DNA from 4 places in the Vagococcus carniphilus genome. Region 2 is predicted to be linked to each of the others. Evidence: riboswitches for the same ligand, from Rfam matches in the RefSeq annotation. Region 2 holds a riboswitch; each other region holds the start of a gene.
What was found. A riboswitch is a leader RNA that binds a small molecule or an ion and turns the genes downstream of it on or off. The one in region 2 is predicted to bind cobalamin.
Positions count from the first base shown of each region.

Region 1: another riboswitch for cobalamin. It lies ahead of H9L18_RS00665 (ABC transporter substrate-binding protein); the one in region 2 lies ahead of H9L18_RS08235 (DUF4430 domain-containing protein).
Region 3: another riboswitch for cobalamin. It lies ahead of H9L18_RS11725 (1-propanol dehydrogenase PduQ); the one in region 2 lies ahead of H9L18_RS08235 (DUF4430 domain-containing protein).
Region 4: another riboswitch for cobalamin. It lies ahead of H9L18_RS04970 (BMC domain-containing protein); the one in region 2 lies ahead of H9L18_RS08235 (DUF4430 domain-containing protein).

Region 1 is NZ_CP060720.1:136,274-140,904, reverse strand. Features, by position in the region: gene H9L18_RS00670 (ABC-F family ATP-binding cassette domain-containing protein) at 1-742, opposite strand, end outside; cobalamin riboswitch at 913-1,118, shown strand; gene H9L18_RS00665 (ABC transporter substrate-binding protein) at 1,250-2,356, shown strand; gene H9L18_RS00660 (FecCD family ABC transporter permease) at 2,370-3,392, shown strand; gene H9L18_RS00655 (ABC transporter ATP-binding protein) at 3,389-4,177, shown strand; gene H9L18_RS00650 (nitrogenase iron protein NifH) at 4,170-4,631, shown strand, end outside.
Region 2 is NZ_CP060720.1:1,675,685-1,680,315, forward strand. Features, by position in the region: gene H9L18_RS08230 (Ig-like domain-containing protein) at 1-430, shown strand, start outside; cobalamin riboswitch at 653-838, shown strand; cobalamin riboswitch at 879-1,060, shown strand; gene H9L18_RS08235 (DUF4430 domain-containing protein) at 1,175-4,631, shown strand, end outside.
Region 3 is NZ_CP060720.1:2,408,476-2,413,106, reverse strand. Features, by position in the region: gene H9L18_RS11745 (oxidoreductase) at 1-329, shown strand, start outside; gene H9L18_RS11740 (BMC domain-containing protein) at 354-698, shown strand; gene H9L18_RS11735 (EutP/PduV family microcompartment system protein) at 724-1,167, shown strand; gene H9L18_RS11730 (cob(I)yrinic acid a,c-diamide adenosyltransferase) at 1,167-1,730, shown strand; adenosylcobalamin (AdoCbl) riboswitch at 1,775-1,922, shown strand; gene H9L18_RS11725 (1-propanol dehydrogenase PduQ) at 2,195-3,307, shown strand; gene H9L18_RS11720 (BMC domain-containing protein) at 3,385-3,729, shown strand; gene H9L18_RS11715 (ANTAR domain-containing response regulator) at 3,773-4,345, shown strand; gene H9L18_RS11710 (sensor histidine kinase) at 4,338-4,631, shown strand, end outside.
Region 4 is NZ_CP060720.1:994,779-999,409, reverse strand. Features, by position in the region: gene H9L18_RS04980 (PocR ligand-binding domain-containing protein) at 51-947, shown strand; gene H9L18_RS04975 (EutP/PduV family microcompartment system protein) at 990-1,421, opposite strand; gene H9L18_RS04970 (BMC domain-containing protein) at 1,432-1,779, opposite strand; cobalamin riboswitch at 2,014-2,188, opposite strand; gene H9L18_RS04965 (LURP-one-related/scramblase family protein) at 2,345-2,842, shown strand; gene fosX (FosX/FosE/FosI family fosfomycin resistance hydrolase) at 2,901-3,308, opposite strand; gene H9L18_RS04955 (IclR family transcriptional regulator) at 3,326-4,081, opposite strand; gene H9L18_RS04950 (lactate/malate family dehydrogenase) at 4,274-4,631, shown strand, end outside.

The DNA of each region.
Region 1 (4,631 bases), 1.5 Mb from region 2:
CTGCTAATTGGCTTGATTCTAACCAGAAATCATAGTTACCTACGAATAATTTAATCTTTCCAAAGTCTAAGTCTGCCATGTGAGTACATACTTTATTTAAAAAGTGACGGTCATGGGATACAGTAATAATCGTATTTTCTGAGTTGATTAAGAACTCTTCTAACCAGGCAATAGAGTCACGATCTAATCCGTTAGTCGGCTCATCTAGTAATAAGACATCAGGTTGACCAAAAAGAGCTTGCGCTAGTAAAACTTTTACTTTTTGTCCAGCTGTTAGTTCTGACATTTTTAAATCATGTAGACTTTCTGGAATGTTTAATCCTTGTAAAAGGCTTGAAGCTTCAGGTTCTGCTTCCCATCCATTTAATTCAGCAAATTCACCTTCAAGTTCAGCTGCTTTAATGCCATCTTCATCTGAAAAATCAGCTTTCATATAAATAGCATCTTTTTCTTGCATCACTTCATAAAGGCGTTTATGTCCCATAATAACAGTGTTTAAAACAGTGTATTCTTCATAGTCAAAATGATTTTGTTTTAAAGTTGCTAAACGTTCATCTGGACCTAGTGTGACGCTTCCTGTTGAAGGGTCTAATTCTCCTGATAAGATTTTTAAGAAAGTTGATTTTCCAGCTCCGTTTGCGCCAATCAACCCATAACAATTTCCTGGTGTGAATTTAATATCTACATCTTCGAATAATTTTTTATCTGGAAATTGCAGACTAACGTTTGATACAGTAATCATGTAATCCCTCACTTTTTTTATTTTGCACAAATTTGTGTGTCTATCCGATTATATCGGGCTTAGAGCATGAATGCAAGGTGTAACTATCTGATTAAAATTTGATCATTAGATAAGATAACAAGATGATTAAGAGAAGTGTTGATCAAAGATAATGTGAAGTGAAATACTAATCAATCTCTAATGAAAGCGGTTCTCATCGGTGCTACAATGAGGCTATTGAAAGATTGGTTGATTGGAAGTTGGTTAAAAACCAACACGGTGACCGCCACTGTAAGAGGGAGTACGTAATCGTTTAATACACTGGATAAAACTGGGAAGTAAGATTATTTACGATGAACTTGAGTCAGGATACATCAACCTTTTTTTATAGGCTTACCTAACGGATTCATTAGGTGGTTTTTTTATGGTGTATTAATTAATTAATTCATGTAAAGAAAAACCAAGGAAACTGTTTATTAGGTTTCCTTGGTTTTTTTGTTTATAAAAAAAGATAAAGGAGTTTTTTTAATGACAAGTAAAACAAAATTATTCATGGGAATGGCATTAAGTACTGCGCTATTATTAGGTGGTTGTGGTTCAACTCAAGATAGTACTAAGACTAAGGAAACGAAGAAAGAAGAGACTCATATAGTAGAAGATATTGCTGGAAACAAGGTTGAGGTTCCTAAAAAAATAAATGGAATGGCCATTACACCTCTTCCATGGTCAGCTATTGTTTATGCTGTTGATGGGTCTGCAGATCATATTATGGGTGCAAGAGAAGGAACAAAACAAGCTTATGATATTTCGATTTTACCTAAGATGGAACCTAAGATGGGAGAAATAGATACGTCTTACATTGATAATAATGGCGGTATCAATATGGAAGAAATAGCTAATGTTAAACCGGATGTAGCTCTTTTATGGGATAGTCAAACAAAAGAAAGAGAGCAACTTGAAAAATTGGGAATTGCTCCAGTTATGATTAACAGTGATACGATTGATAATTTAAAAGCAGGGTTTTCAACTGTTGGTCAGTTACTAGGAAAAGAAAAACGTTCAGATGAAATTAATAAAAACTATGATGAAGCACATGAATATTTATTATCTAAAGAAGATAAAGTTAAAGAGGCTGATAAAGTTAAAGTTTTATTTATGAGAGGCGAGACCTTACAATTACAATCTTTTAGTGTGTATGTTAATGATACAGTCATTGAATTAGCAGGTGGCGAAAATGTGGCTCATGATTTAGTTGGAAAAGGTAATGTGGAATTAAATATGGAACAAATTTATAAATGGAATCCTGATATTATTTTCTTAACTAATTTTGATGAATCTAAACCAAGTGATTTATATGATAATAAGATGGAAGGTAAGGACTGGAGTAAAATTTCAGCAGTTCAGAAAAAACAAGTTTATAAAACACCAAAAGGAATCTATCGTTGGGATGTTGCTGGAGTTGAAACACCATTAATGGTTCGTTACATGGCATCTAAAATTCAACCAGAAATTTTCTCTGATGCGGACTTTGAAAAAGAAGTTAAAATATTCTACAAAGATTTCTTTGATTACAATTTATCAGCTGATGATATGGATTTTATAACAAATCGTGAGGCGAATAAAGAAAGTAAATAAGAGGTAAGAAGACATGAACAACATAAACAAATGGAATGTGAAATGGTTGATTTTAGTCATGACTTTATTACTGGGTGTTACAGCTTTGCTTGCTTTATGCATTGGACGCTATTGGATTAGTCCACAAGATGTTATACGGGTTTTCTTAATTAAAGGAAAAATGCTGGATCAGAGTCTTTCAGGAATGGAAGAAAGTGTTATTTTTACTTTAAGGCTGCCAAGAATTTTAGCTGCTATTTTAATAGGTAGTAGTTTAGCTTTGTCAGGAGCAGTTTACCAAGGGATTTTTAGAAATCCTTTGGTATCTCCTGATATGCTAGGTGTTTCAGCGGGAGCATGTGTTGGAGCAGCAGCAGGTATTCTACTAGGTGTTGGTAGCCAACTTGTTCAATTAACTGCCTTTTTAGGTGGATTAGTTGCTGTTTGGTTAGCAATGTTTATTCCTAAACTTGTTCGTAATAATACGATGATTATTTTAGTTTTATCAGGTGTTATTGTAGGTGGATTAATGACAGCAATTTTAGGAATGATTAAATACATGGCTGATGCTGAAACGGAGCTAGCAGAAATCACTTATTGGCAAATGGGAAGTATTGCAAAAGTTTCAATGACAGACTTAGTTAGGATTTTTCCTGTGATTTTATTTGCAACTGTTTTGTTATTAGCTCTTAGTTGGCAAATTAATATTTTGTCATTAGGAGTTATAGAGGCAAAAACACTTGGAATCAATGTGACTCGCGTAAGAACATTGGCTATTCTAGGGGCAACACTTTTAACAGCGTCTTCTGTCTCAATTAGTGGAACAGTTGGTTGGGTAGGGTTAGTTATACCTCATTTAGGACGAATGATTATAGGAGATGATAATCGTAGATTACTCCCAGTAGCTTGTTTACTTGGTGCCATCTTTATGATTGTAGTTGATACTTTAGCAAGAGTTTTAACTTCTGCAGAATTACCATTAAGTATTTTGACAGGATTAATAGGAGCTCCATTCTATGTCTTATTATTATTAAAGCAAAGGACGCGATTAGTGTGAAATTAGAAGTAAAGAATTTATCTTTTGCCTATCCTAAATCAGCTCCTACCTTTTCTAATGTTAATTTTGACCTTCATAGTGGTGAAAGTTTAGTCATTTTAGGACCAAATGGAGCAGGTAAATCGACGTTGTTAAATTGCCTAGTCAATCTGTTAACTCCTGTTAGTGGAACGGTAAAAATTAATGACGCAGAAATTCATCGAATGAATCCAAAAGAGGTCGCTCAAGAGATGGGATATGTTCAACAGCAATTATTATCTGTTTTTTCTTATTCAGTGAGAGACTATGTTGTAATGGGAAAAGCCCCTTATTTAGGGATGTTTAGTCAACCAAGAAAAGAAGATTATGAAAAAGTAGATCAGTTGTTAGAAGAATTTGGATTAAGTCAATTTGCCAATCATTCTTATGCTGATTTAAGTGGTGGACAAAGGCAACGAGTAGCGATTATAAGAACACTTATTCAAACCCCTTCAATTATTCTATTAGATGAACCAACGGCCCACTTAGATGTTGGCAATCAATATAAAACAGTAGAAAAAATAAAAGAATTAAAAAAACAAGGTTATGCAGTCATTATGACAACGCATAATCCAGATCATGCTTTAATTTTAGATGATAAAACAGGTATTTTGGAGGCATCCGGCCGTTTTACATTTGGAGAAGCTAAAGATGTTATTAATGAAAAAATGTTAAATGAATTGTACCAATGTGATTTAAGTCTTAAAGAAGTACCAGAGTTAAATCATCAAATTTGTGTGTATATGGGAGGTAAGAATAATGACTAAAAAAATTGCATTTTATGGTAAAGGTGGTATTGGTAAATCAACTGTAGCAAGTAATGTTTCAGCAACATTAGCTAAACAGGGATACCGAGTTTTACATATTGGATGTGATCCAAAAGCTGATTCAGTAAGAACTTTGGTAGGAAAAAGAATACCTACTATTTTACAACAAATTAAAGCAAAAGGTAGAGAGATTAAAAGAGAAGATTTAGTCTTTGATGGTGTTTATGGAACGCAATGTGTGGAAGCAGGAGGCCCAACTGCTGGAGTTGGCTGTGCAGGGATTGGCATTACAACTATGATGAAAGAGTTGACACGTTTAGGTGTTTTTGAAGAAGAATGGGATTTCATTGTTTATGACGTCTTAGGTGATGTTGTTTGTGGTGGTTTTTCATTACCAATGAGAAAAGCCTATGCAGAAGAAATTTACATAGTTTCTTCATCAGATTTTATGTCT
Region 2 (4,631 bases):
AACAATTTCAAAGAGCAACTATGAAACTTGGTCTAACTTTAATTGGAAAAAACGTGGAATGAGTAAAAATATTTTAAACCAAACATTCCAAGCTCGTGGAAGATATAAACACTTTAACGGTTCTACTTACTTATCTTTATATGACAGTAAAGGCAAGTGGCAAGGGTATATCAATGCTAACGCTACTAAAATAGCAGACGGTAAACAAGGTGCCTACATTAAAGATGGCCGTAAGGTAACAATTAATAAAAAAGGTTATAACACTTGGTCTAACTTTAACTGGAAAAAACGTAGCTCAACAACTAATATGATGGGCAAAAAATTTACAGCTAAAGGTAGATACAGTCATTACAATGGAGATACTTACTATTCATTGTATGACAATAATGGCAAGTGGCATGGTTATGTTAATAAAAATGCTGTAAAATAATTAATTATAAAGATTGAGGCTTAGGTCTCAGTCTTTTTTTATAAATAGAAATGAGGGATTTTCCAATGAATAGTTGCATTTTTTGTCATGGCATAAAATCAGAGGATATTTTAATTAGTTCGAAACATTTTTTTGCTGTATTAGATATTGATCCAATTCAAAATAGGTTCAAAAAACCACTGTATAAGGTATTAAATGGAGCAATTTTATTGTTTTGAGGAAACGTTTACTATATAATAATGTTAATTTACTGAAAATAAAGACAGGGAAAAAGGTGTAACCCCTTTGCAGCCCCTAGCTACTGTGAGACGGACGAATTCATGGATACCACTGAACATTTTTATGTTTGGGAAGGTTTGAATGAGGATGAAGTTGAGCCAGAATATCTGCTTTATTTTTTAACAAAAAGATATCTGAGGGTGAGAAGTCTTTTTTTATTTCTGTGTACCAAAGCACCCTTTTTTAGGGTGCTTTTTTTATTTTTTAACATAAACAGAGAAAAAGGTGAAAATCCTTTACAGCCCCTAGCTACTGTAAAATTGACGAGATCATATATGCCACTGAGAAATTGGGAAGGCTTGATCAAGGATGAAATTGAGTCAGGATATCTGTTTTTTAATAGAACGTGAAAATTATCTATGGGTGTAAATTTTCAATTAACGACAAAACACCTTTTTTGAGGTGTTTTTTTATTGGGGAGGGAATAAAAAGTAGTTGTTTTATCAGAATAAGGGAGGAATATAATTGAAAATTAATTTTAAGAAAAAAACAAAATTATCATTAAGTTTATTGGTATGTTCATCAGCTTTATTATTAGGGGGAACAGGAGCATTTGCTTGGGATGGAGTAGATGACGTTAAAGAACCTATACAAGTTGGTGACGTCTATCAAATTGGTAGTGCTGAAGAATTAGCATGGTTTGCTAAAGAGGTTAATTCAGGCAAAACGCTAGATGCTGTATTAACGAAAGATATAGATTTAGAAAATAAAGATTGGAGTCCTATTGGATCAAGTAGTTTTAAAGGTAATTTCAATGGAAATAACTTTGAAATTAAAGGTTTTAAAATAGAAGACGCTACTGGCTGGCAAGGTTTTTTTGGAAAGAATGAAGGCACAATCGCTAATTTTTCTATTGATGGAAGTATTAGCACAATAAGTGGTAACGGAACTGGTTCTGTGACCCCGTGGAATGCTGAAAATGGAGTTATTGACAACGTTTCTAGTTCAGTAAACGTTTCTTCTACTAATACAAAAAGTATGGGAGGAATTGCTGGACAAAATACACTTGGTGGCATTATCAAAAACACTGAGTTTTCAGGAGAAGTAAATGGTCAATCTAATACGTCAACTACTCAACATATTGGTGGAATTACCGGAACAAATAATTCGGGAGATATTATTGGGAATATAAACTATGGTAATGTTTTAGGAACAAATCTCTCTAAACAAACAAGAGTAGGTGGACTTGTTGGTACTTGGGATTCAAAAAGTTCTTCAACTATTGCTAATAACATCAATTATGGTAAAGTGACGTCAAATAGTAAGTTTGCTAGAATCGCTGGGCTTATTGGATTTTATAATAATACCGCAGCTAGTAATGCTGACATTAAAGATGTATTTATCAATTCAATAAATTTTGGGACAGTTTCCGCAGAACAACCTACAGCAATTGATAGCTTAATTAATTCAAAAGATCCTTTAGAAAAGGATAAGTATTTTAATTCTAATAATAATTTTGATGGGTTAAAAGAGAATTTCGATACTGAAGAAGCAACTACTCAAATCAATGAATTTGATGGTTCTGATTTCCAAGTTTCTATTCCTGAGTCTGCTAAATTTAACTTAGCTAAAGATGGTTCTGTTAAATTAACTTCACAATTAAATCGTTCAAAAGAAGAACCTATTGATGAGGAGAAAGTAAAAAAAGCTGAAGAATATCTGAATAAAGCAATTTTAGCTTTAAATACCAGCTACTTTAAATATACTCCTGTTTTTGGACAAGATACTAACATAAACGCTATGGTTGAAAAAGGTTTTTTAGATAAAGGTTTTCCAGACATAAAAGTTAGTGTAAAAAGTACATCAAATGAAGAATATATTGCCAAAGATGGAACAGTTCACTATTACTACAAAAATCCTAATGAATCTGATGGAATGAGATTTAGAAGTGTTGCTGTTGTATATGAATTAACTAAAGATGGAGCAGTTGTTGAATTTGCCCCAAAATCAAATGCTGTTATTCATTGGAATAGAGATAAACTAGAAAAAATTACTCAAGAAGAGATTCTTGATCAACTATCTCTTGAAAGTATCAAAGGAGATAATGAATCTACTGAAAAATTTGATAAAAATCTCTTATTACCAAAATATATTGATAATAAGAGATGGGGAGAAGTTAGCTGGGGATCTTCAAATTCCGAGTTATTAAAAATTGATAACAGCTTACAAACTGGTAATTCCAACAATATGTACAACCCATTTATTGGTAAAATAAAACGTGATGAAAAAGACCAAAAAGTATTATTAACTGCTTCTGTCAAAAATAATCAAGTTCCCGGTGGACAACCAGACTTAATTATTTCAAAAGAAATCGAAGTGACAATCAAAGGGCTTGGTGCTGGTAGCAAAGATGAAATCCAATCTTTAATGGATGAACATTATACGTTTGATAAAATGACTGACAGTGTTACAAAAGAAAAAATAAATCCTGAACAAGTTGTAAATGATATTGGTTTACCAAATCCAAAAGGTACAGGTGTTCCCTTAAGTCATTTATATCAATTTAAAGCTGTAAGTGATACACCAGATGTATTAACCGTAACGGGTTATCGTCTAAATGTCTTACGACCATTACCAGGTGAACCTGCTAAAAAAGCTTCATTTACTGTTACAATGAATGATCGTAATTCGACTCTTTCAGCTAGCAAAACATTTGATATAATGATTCAACCTTTAACACAAAAAGAAATTGATGATGAAGTTAAATTGATGGATGCTGCTAAAGCTAACTATTTCAATGGTTTAAATAAAGCTGGTAATAGTGATGCAACTAACATTACTGAACGATTAAACACGTTCCAACAAGTGTCATTCAACGAAGATGGTAAAACTCTTAATTGGGTATATGATTCTAAAGATTTAAAAAATAGAGGAATTGTTCCAGTAAGCATCGATGAAACAAGACCTTCTGAACAATGGGATAAATTCCATTCAAGTAATAATGCTGTTCTTCAACATGAGAGCTTATTTTTAACTAAACCAGAACATGATGTTAAAGTAACAGTCAAAAGTGTTTTATCAAGTTCTGTATTAGGAAAATACGCTAAACAATATCCTGATAATAAAGACTTACAAAAATTATACCGTCAACCTGTTTCTGTTGATTTAGTTGTTAAAGGTAAAAATGGAGAAAATCCTAAACCTGAAGAAAAAAGAAAAGTAAGCTTCTCAATGATTGGAGAAAAAGAGAATGCTTCTTATACTAACTGGTTAACTACAACTGGTGAAGGAGATGAATATACTTCTGTATTTGATGTATTCAAAAAGGCAATGGATGACAATGGATATACTTTTGTCGGATCAAATTATATCTCAAGTATTACTAATCCATCGGGGGTTACATTAACACATAAAGAACATGGCCCAAGCAGTGGCTGGATGTATGCTGTCAACGGTGTTATTGTCGATTTAATGCCTGCGGATCAAATGATTGAAGATGGAGACCAAATCACATGGTTCTATGTTGAAGACTATCAAACTGACCCTCGAATCATAGATGGAAAATTTGATCCTGAAGCTGGAAAAGAAAGTGATTTAGCTAAAGCTCAACGCTTAATTAGAGCTATTGGTGATGTGACTCTTGAAAAAGAAGAAGCTATCAAAGAAGCTCGAGGAGCTCTTGATCAAGTAAAAGACAAAGGTCAATTATTTATTATTCTTCATGTACAACTTGAAGAAAAAGAAAATCAATTAAAAGCTCTTAAATTAGACGCTCAAAACAAAGATGCTGCTAAAAAAGTTGAAGAATTAATTTCTTCAATTGGTGAAGTAACACTTGCAAGTGAACCAGCTATTTCTAAAGCAGCTCAAGCATATGATGAATTAACAGAAGCAGCTCAAAAACTTGTATCAAATCATGATGCATTGGAAACAGCTAAAGAAACTTACAGTAATTTAGTAAAAGAGCAAGAAAATAAAAAAG
Region 3 (4,631 bases), 730 kb from region 2:
CTAATGCCTTAGAAAAAAAAGAGATTAACGGACAAAAAATCGAATTGTTGAGATTATTGAAGAGATTTGCTGAAAAAACACCTCTAGTTGGTTGTGGTAACTTACTACAATCTGAAGAAGTGGAAGAAGCGTTAGAGTTTTCTGATTTAGTATCAGCTTGTAGACCCTTTGTTTTTACTCCTGATTGGGCAAAAAAGATACAACAGGGAGAATTGATTGAACTTCCAAGTACAGGAATTGACTGGCAGTTAAGACAAAAGTTGAACATACCAAGAAATCTTTGGAAGGGAATTGAATCTTCTCCAGATTGGTATTTATATAAATTTTAAATTAAGAAAATAGAGGTCATAAAAATGAATGAAAAAAATAGAATTATTCAAGAATCGGTGCCAGGTCGTCAGATAACGATTGCACATATTATTGCGAACCCAGATGACCGTGTTTACGCTAAAGTTGGTTTACATGACTATGATAAACAAGCATTGGGAATTCTGACTATTACGCCAGGAGAAGCAGCTATTGTGGCTTCAGATGTTGCTGTCAAAGCAGCAGATGTTAGAGTGGCTTTCATGGATAGATTTAGTGGAACTTTAGTTATTGCCGGTGATGTGATGGCAGTGGAAGCAGCAATTGAAGCTGTTAGTGATACACTAAGAAATATGTTGAATGTCTCTACAGCAAAAATAACCAAATCGTAAGTAATAAAATAAGCAGGTGAATTGATTGAAAAAAATAATGTTTGTTGGTGCTGTTGGAACAGGGAAAACAACATTAACCCAACGTTTAGAAGGACACGAAATTGTCTATTCAAAAACCCAAGCGATTGAATCCAATCGTTTTATAGTAGATACACCAGGAGAGTTTATCCAAAGACGCCAGTTTTATAGCGCGCTACAAGTTACCTCAAGCAGTGTGGACTATATTGGTCTTCTTCAAAGTGTTGATGAGTCATTTAATACATTTCCACCAGCATTTGCTTCCATGTTTTCAAAACCCGTTATTGGTGTTGTAACGAAAATTGATAAAGCAAACAGTGAAGAAGAGGTTAATCGTGCGGCACATGCATTAAAAAATGCTGGAGCAAGAGAGATTTTTCATGTGTCTTCTTATGATGATAAAGGAATAGAAGAATTGCTTAAATTTTTAGGAAAAGAGGAGGATGAATAATGGCAAAGATTTATACTAAAACAGGAGATAAAGGTGAAACTAGTATTATTGGTGGCGAAAAAGTAAAGAAATGTTCTAACCGTGTGGAAGCATACGGAACAATTGATGAATTAAATTCTTTTATTGGGATTATTGTTAGTCATATGAAAAGTAGCATTGATGTCAAAAAAGATTTAGGTGAAATTCAACAAATTCTATTTGATTGTGGAACTGATATGGCGACACCAAATAGCACAAAAGGATATCGAACAAGTGCAGAATCTATTGAGTGGTTAGAAAGTTGTATTGATAAATACTTAGCTTCACCACCACCAATTACTGAATTTATTATCCCTGGTGGAGATCCAGTTGCAAGTGAACTTCATTTTGCAAGAACAATCGCAAGAAGAGCTGAACGAATTGTTGTAGCAGCGAGTTTAGAAGGCGAAATCAATCCTGAAGTTTTAAAATTTTTAAATCGATTATCTGATTATTTCTTTGCTGCTGCAAGATTAGTTAACTATCGAGAAAACAGAATGGATGTAAGCTACAGAAGAAATAGCCAAGTTTTTTACAATGATTAAAAAAAACATTGAAATAAAAAAATAAGTATGATAGAATCGGGCTATAGATTGAGAAATGTTATTTTTTAGATGGAACTTTGGTGAAATTCCAAGACGGTCCCGCCACTGTAATAAGCGTAAGCTTTAAGTCAGGTCTTTCTAATAATTAACGACATGGTAATTACTGTTTCGAGGCAAAACAGTGGTAGTTAGAGAATAAATACAGTAAGAAGTTCTAACATTTAACCTATTGTTTTATTTAACAGTAATCACCATAATTGGATACTGAATAAACACAACGATTTGTGTTTTGATAAAACAAATGGCAAATGGAGATACTTACTTCTGGTAGGTTGTAGCACAAAGGGGTGCTGTCCTTGCCTTTTTTGTTTTCTAAAATATAATAGTTGGCAATGACGCTACCGAATGAATCCTTATTTAAGGAATTTTTTTTGGTGGCTTTTTTTATTATCGGAGGTGGAAAAATGAAGCAAGTAAAATTCGGTACAGATATTTATATTGGTACAGATGCTTTAACAAAATTAAACGATTTTCAAAACGAACGTATATGTGTTGTTACTGATAATTTCATGGTTGAATCAGGCATGATTAATTTCGTAACAAGTAACATAAACGATTCAAACGAACACGCTATCTTCACGGACATCGTTCCTGATCCAACAATTGAAAACGTTGTTAGTGGAGTAGAAGAGCTAAGCAAGTTTAATCCAAGTGTTATGGTTGCTCTTGGTGGAGGTTCTGCGATTGACGCAGCCAAAGCGATTAAATTAATGGGAATGAAATTAGATATTATTAAAGAAGTAACTTTAGTTATCATTCCAACAACAAGTGGTACTGGTTCAGAAGTAACAGACTTTTCAGTTATCACAAATAAAAAAGAAAATTTAAAATATCCATTAGTGGATGACTTGTTACAACCAGATATTGCTATTTTAGATTCACGTCTTGTTGAAACAGTACCTCCAACTATTACAGCTGATACTGGTATGGATGTTTTAACACATGCCCTTGAAGCTTATGTATCAACAGAAGCAACTGACTTCTCTGATGCTTTAGCAGAAAAAGCTGTGGAGTTAATCTTTGAGTATTTAGAAAGAGCCTATGTTGATGGAAAAGATAGCGAAGCAAGAGAAAAAGTTCATTATGCTTCATGTCTAGCAGGTCTTGCATTTAATCAAGTTTCTCTTGGTTTATGTCACGGAATTGCACATACTGTAGGTGGTAAATTACATTTAGCACATGGTCGAATTAATGGTATCTTGTTACCATCTATCGTACAATATAATAGTAATGAGAATCAAAGAGCTCTAGAAAGATACGCAACGTTAGCTAGAAAACAAGGTTTATCTAACTCTAAAGGTAAAGTGGCAGTTAGAAGTTTAGTTAATCGCATCACTGAATTAAGAGCGAAGTTAAATATGCCAGCTAACTTTATAGATGCTGGATTTACAAAAGATGATGTAACTCCTCATTTAGCAACAATTAGTGAGGAAGCATTATTAGATCCAACAACTAAAACTAATCCAAAAACACCTACTAAAGAAGATGTTAGACAAATTGTTTCAAAATTATTTTAAACTAGATTAGTTTTTACGCTATAATTGAGGTAGAACATTAAGTTCTATTAAATTGAGTGAGTGAAAGGGGGAGCAGCTTGGAAGAGAAACAACGATTAATCCAAGAATATGTTCCAGGAAAACAAGTCACGATGGCCCACATTTTAGCTAATCCTAATCAAGATAGCTACGATAAATTAGGTATTATCAATGATGGACAGAGTGCTATAGGGATTCTAACCATTACACCTAGTGAAGCAACTATTATTGCTGTTGATACAGCTCTTAAAGCCGGTGATGTTGAAGTAGGCTTTGTTGACCGATTTAGTGGAACAGTGGTTTTAACAGGAGATTTATCAGCAATGGAAGAAGCATTTATAGCTGTTCTTCGGTTTTTAGAAGAAACGTTAGGTTTTTCTATCACTAAAGTTACCAAAACATAGACGTTTTGAAAAAGTGAAATTAAAAAAGGTGGGAGTGAGGCTCGTGAAAGGAAAAATTATCATTGTGGATGATGAACCTCTTACAAGAGTTGACTTGAGAGATATGCTAGAATTGGAAAATTATGATGTAGTTGGCGAAGCTGCAGATGGTTTTGAAGCAATTGAACTAGCTAAAAAACATCAACCAGATTTAGTTATTATGGACATTCAAATGCCATTATTAGATGGTTTGAATGCCGGTAAAAAAATTATGTCAGAAAAATTAGCTAATTCAATATTAATGCTTACAGCATATAGCGATGTTAATCATCGTGAAAAAGCAATGGGCTTTGGAGCTTCAGGGTACTTAGTCAAACCTTTAGATGAAAAATCTTTTATTCCTATGGTGGAAGTCGCAATCACTAAGGGAAAAGAAGTTAGTAAACTCGAAAAAAATGTAGATAAATTATCCGAAAAATTAGAGCAGCGAAAAGTGATTGAAAAGGCCAAAGGAATTTTAATGGCGAATCAATCGATTGATGAAGAAGCTGCTTACAAGCAAATTCGAAAATTAAGTATGGATAAACGTTGTCCGATGATTGATGTAGCAGAAATGCTAGTGATGGCTAATGATTGATAAGAATATTTACGAGTTAAGCCATAAGTATTCAAGTTTAAGTGATTCTGATATTGATGAGCTGATAAAAGAAGCTAGAAAAATCGAAGAAACAAATCGGTATCAAGAAGAAGATGTTTTTATTGATATCTTATCTGATGTAACAGATGAAGCAGTTGTTGTTTACCATCGTCCACCAAAAGATAATGACTCCATTTATAAAGATAATGTAGTAGGAAAAATTGCTAAACGATTGAATGAACCAGGTGTTTATCGAACGTTTGAAACAGCTCTAATTACTGAAGGG
Region 4 (4,631 bases), 680 kb from region 2:
TGGTAATATAAGGTTAACTATCGTAGATTGGTAAGAAAGGAGATAGTCAAATGAAACAAAACATGTCCCCTGCTGCTCCTAGTCTTTTAACCGGTATTATTGAGGATTTTGCATGTTCAACTGATTTTGGCTCTGTTCTAGTAGATATTCGAGGTATTGAAAACTCAAATCTTTATAATTTTTCACCTTTTTGTAATTTAATGCGCTCAAGTCCTGAATTTCGTCACCTTTGTCAAAAATGTGATCTATATGGAGGCTTGGAGGCCTATAAAACAGGGCAACCATCTATTTATCGTTGCCACGCCGGATTAACCGATATTTCTTTGCCCATTGTTCAAAGTAATCAGCTTTCTGGTTTCCTTTTATTTGGTCAAGTTCAAGTCACTGACGAAGAAAATTCAAATTATACAAGCATCCAAACTATTAATACCGATTGGATGAATTCTCCAAATCTTAGACAAGCAAGAAACAAAGTCAAACTGGTTTCTAGTAAACAAGTTGAAAGTGCTGCTTCTATTTTACGTGAAATTAGTCAATTTCATACCAGAGATGTCAACCCTCGTGATCAGATAAAATTTAATGTAAAATCAAAGAAGTCATCTAATCAACAAGAAAAAGTTTCCAATAATGAAGAAATCAGGAAAGCTTTAACTTATATTCAAAAAAATCTAAGTCGACCAATTACACTAGAAGAAGTTGCTAACCACGTTTATTTAAGTCAGTACTATTTTAGTAAACTTTTCAAAAAAGAAATGAATATCAATTTTGTTACTTACGTTAACCAAAGAAGAATCGAAGAAGCAAAAAAATTACTCGTTGAATCTAGTCTAAGTATTGAAACCATATCTAGAAATTTAGGTTTTTCTCAACCTAGTTATTTTATTAAAACATTCCGCTCAATGACCTCTTCTACTCCTGCCAATTATAGAAGAGATCACAGTGCTTAAGCATTTACTTGTCTTGATAGTCTGCCAACTATCAAGATTTTTTTATGCTTCCAAATAAGTTAACAACTCTGCCATACCTTCACCTGTTTTAGCTGAAATCATAAAAATTTGTCTTGCTCCAGCTTGCTCTAGGAAAATTTTTGAACGTTCTAAATCTGTCTTATCCTGTGCTAATTCTGTCTTCGTGACAATACCGACAACTGGTAAATTAAAGCGTGAAGAAAAAGTTGGTGGAAAATAATTTTGTACATGTTCCACACTTTGAATCAACCCAACTACTTCAGCATCAACTGCTGCACTTACTAATGCATTATAGAAAAAGCGATTTTCCATGAACTCACCTGGTGTATCAATGACGTGATCAAATTGATAAATTTGTTGTGTTTTATGATAAACCTGTTCCTTGTCATGTAAACATTGAGTTAATGTTGTTTTTCCTGATCCTGTTTCACCCATTAAAATAATTTTTTTCATTTTGTTAGCCTCACGTTCTTGTGATTTCAGGAACGTTGAATTTCAGCACATTACTCAATACAGAGTTAACTTGTCTTAAAGCACTTTCCACCGATGAGACTTCACCTGTTATAACCACAGCACCACTAAAACGGTCCATAAAACCAATTTGGACATTTCCAGATTTTTTAGCGATATCAGCTCCAATTATAGAAGCTTCACTTGGCGTAATTGTTAGAATACCAATTGCATTCCCATCTTCTGCCAAACCAAGTTTAGTAAATACTTCTTTATCAGCATTAGGGATTAAATGGGCTAAGGTAACTTGTTTACCAGGAACATACTCTTGAATCGTTCTCTCTAAATTTTTATCTTCCATTTTTTCACACTCCATAAAAGCTTTATTTACCGTCAGTCTATCACAGTTTAATAACACTATTTTGTTAGAAACCTACGATTAATATCACATATTGACTCACTTTTAAAGTATGAATATCTTGCTCTGGAAAACAAAAAACCACTACAAAACATTGAAAAAATGTTTTTTGTAGTGGTTACTTTTAGACACAATCATCCAAAAATTAACAAAGACAAACAATTTTCCCAATCCAATTATTGTTAAGCAGTCAAAAACGGTATCCTGGCTTTGCATCATTTTACTCTCTCACCTTCCCTATTCAGTGGTTTTCGAGATTTCATCAGCGTATACAGTAGAAAGGGGCTGCTGAGGATTTTCACCTCATTCCCAATTTTAGACATGCATATTTAATTTGACTCCATTGTATTATACTTTTTACTAACTGCCTATAACATAAAGAATAAACAACAATATTTTGATATTTTTACCTTTTACAACAAGAAAGTAACAGAATTTTTGATTCTTATTGCAATCTCCTTTAACTAATAATAAAGTAAATATAAGTGAAGCAAAGGAGTGGTAAAAAATGAGAACTTTATTTATGAAGCAAAAAATGCTTAGCTTTAACGAAAAATTTGCCATTAAAGACGAAGATGGAAGCATCATCTACCGTGTGCATGGTAGCCTCTTTAAGAGTCCAAAATCTTTTTCAATGGTTGATCAAAATGATGAACAAATTGGAACTGTGACAAAAGAATTATTTAAACTCTTACCTAAATTTACCGTTGATGTTTTCGATGACTCTCCTATCTTAATCGAAAAAGAATTTACCTTTTTTAAACCAAAATATCGTATTAAAAGTGAAAATATTCAAATTGATGGGGATTGGCTAGATAAGAATTTTGATATTTATCGTGGCAATAAAAAAATTGCTCACATTTCAGAAAAATGGTTAGCTATGAGTAGTACATATGAAATTAATATTTTTGATCAATCATATGAGCATCTCATCGTTCTACTTGTTGCTGCTATTGATTTTGTTCATGCTGAAGAACGAGCAGCCTCTTCTGCCTCAAACCCGTAAAAAAAGAGACTGTGGTATTAAGCATAAGCTTTTACTACAGTCTTTTTTAAATCATCTCCTATTTTAAATAGCCTTTTAATCTTTCTTCAAGTGTCCCTGTATGAAGTTCAAACAAATGGTTATCATAATCATAAAAATAAATAGATTGGGCTTCTTCTGCTATTCGGGATCTATCTGACAAAAGAGATAATCCTAAACTTTCTATTTGCCTCAAATAATTAGCCATCTCATCTTTTTCTATTTTAAAAGCAATATGATTATAGGTTTGAGATGGTAATTCCTCACCTTCCATTAAAGCAATCCACAAGTCATCGATTAATAAGAACTTTTCTCTAGAATGTGAAAAATTTTTGTCAATGCTATCATAAACTTCTTTTGCATCAAATAAAACTTTAAAGAGAGTTGCTGATTTTTCAATATCTTTAACAATAAAAGTTAGATGACTAATACTTACTTTTTTATTCATTACCTTATTCCTCTTAACTAATAGTTTCTTTGAAGCGCTTCTTCAAGTGCTCTTCCTTTTTCTTTTAGTTCTGATTTTAACTTATCGATTCCTTTATGATACAAACGACTTGATGGTCCTGAAACACTCATTGAACAAATCATTTTTCCTTCTTTATCATAAATTGGAACGGCATAACAAGAAAGACCATATTCGTACTCTTCATCATCCACTGAGATGCCTTCTTCTTTAATTATTTCTACATTTTTAAGAAACTCGTTATAATCAACAATCGTATTAACGGTTCTTTTTTTCAAATCAACAAAATAATGTTTTAACTCCTCTTCACTATATTCACTTAAAAATAATTTACCCATTCCTGAACAATATAGTGGGCTCATTGGAACTAAACTTGCTTGTAGCTGATAAAATTCTCCTTCAACTGTTTGAACAATCACGACTTGATTTTCATGAAGTATTCCTAGATTAACTGTTTCTGAATAGCTATCTTTTAGTTGATTCATAAAAGGAGTCGCCATCTCAACTAATTGATTATCTTTAGCTGCACTTTTTGCATAAGCACTCAATCGATAGTCCAATGTATAATCACTATCTGGTAATTGCTTGATGACATGGACTTCTTCAAGAGTTTTTATAATTCTAAAAATAGTTGTTTTAGGAATATCTAACTGTTGAGATAAAAAAGCTATTCCCGCTTTTTCTTTTTCATTTAAGACATCTAAAATTCGAAAAGTATCTACCACATTTTTAATAATCGGACTTTTTTTTTCCATTCATTTTTCCTCCGCCTATCTTTCTCTTATTTCTACTTTACTATATTTCAATAATTTTTCAATTGTGAAATTTTTATTTTAAAGCCTCCTTTTTTAGTTTTTTTAATTTTTAACCATTGACTTTGTGATATTAATAACATATATTATAAATGTGGAACGCGTTCCGAAATATAATTTTAGGAGATGTATAGAATGAAAGTTAGTATTATTGGTGCAGGATCAGTGGGAGCAACCACTGCATTTTCATTAGCAAAATCAAATTTAGTGGATGAGTTAGTAATAGTCGACCTTGATGAAAGAAGAGCTCAAGGAGTGGCTTTAGATATTTTACATGGTTTGTCATTAACACAAGAAGTTAAAATTTCTTCTGGAGACTATGATTCAACTGTAGACTCTAATGTGATAATAGTCACAATTGGTGTTCCTGAAAAAGTTGGCGAGTCTCGCTTAGTTCCGCTTCAAAAAAATGCAGATATCTTAAAAGATATTGTTCCAAAAATTACAAAGGCTAGTCCGAATGGTATTTTACTACTAGTTAGTAACCCAGTTG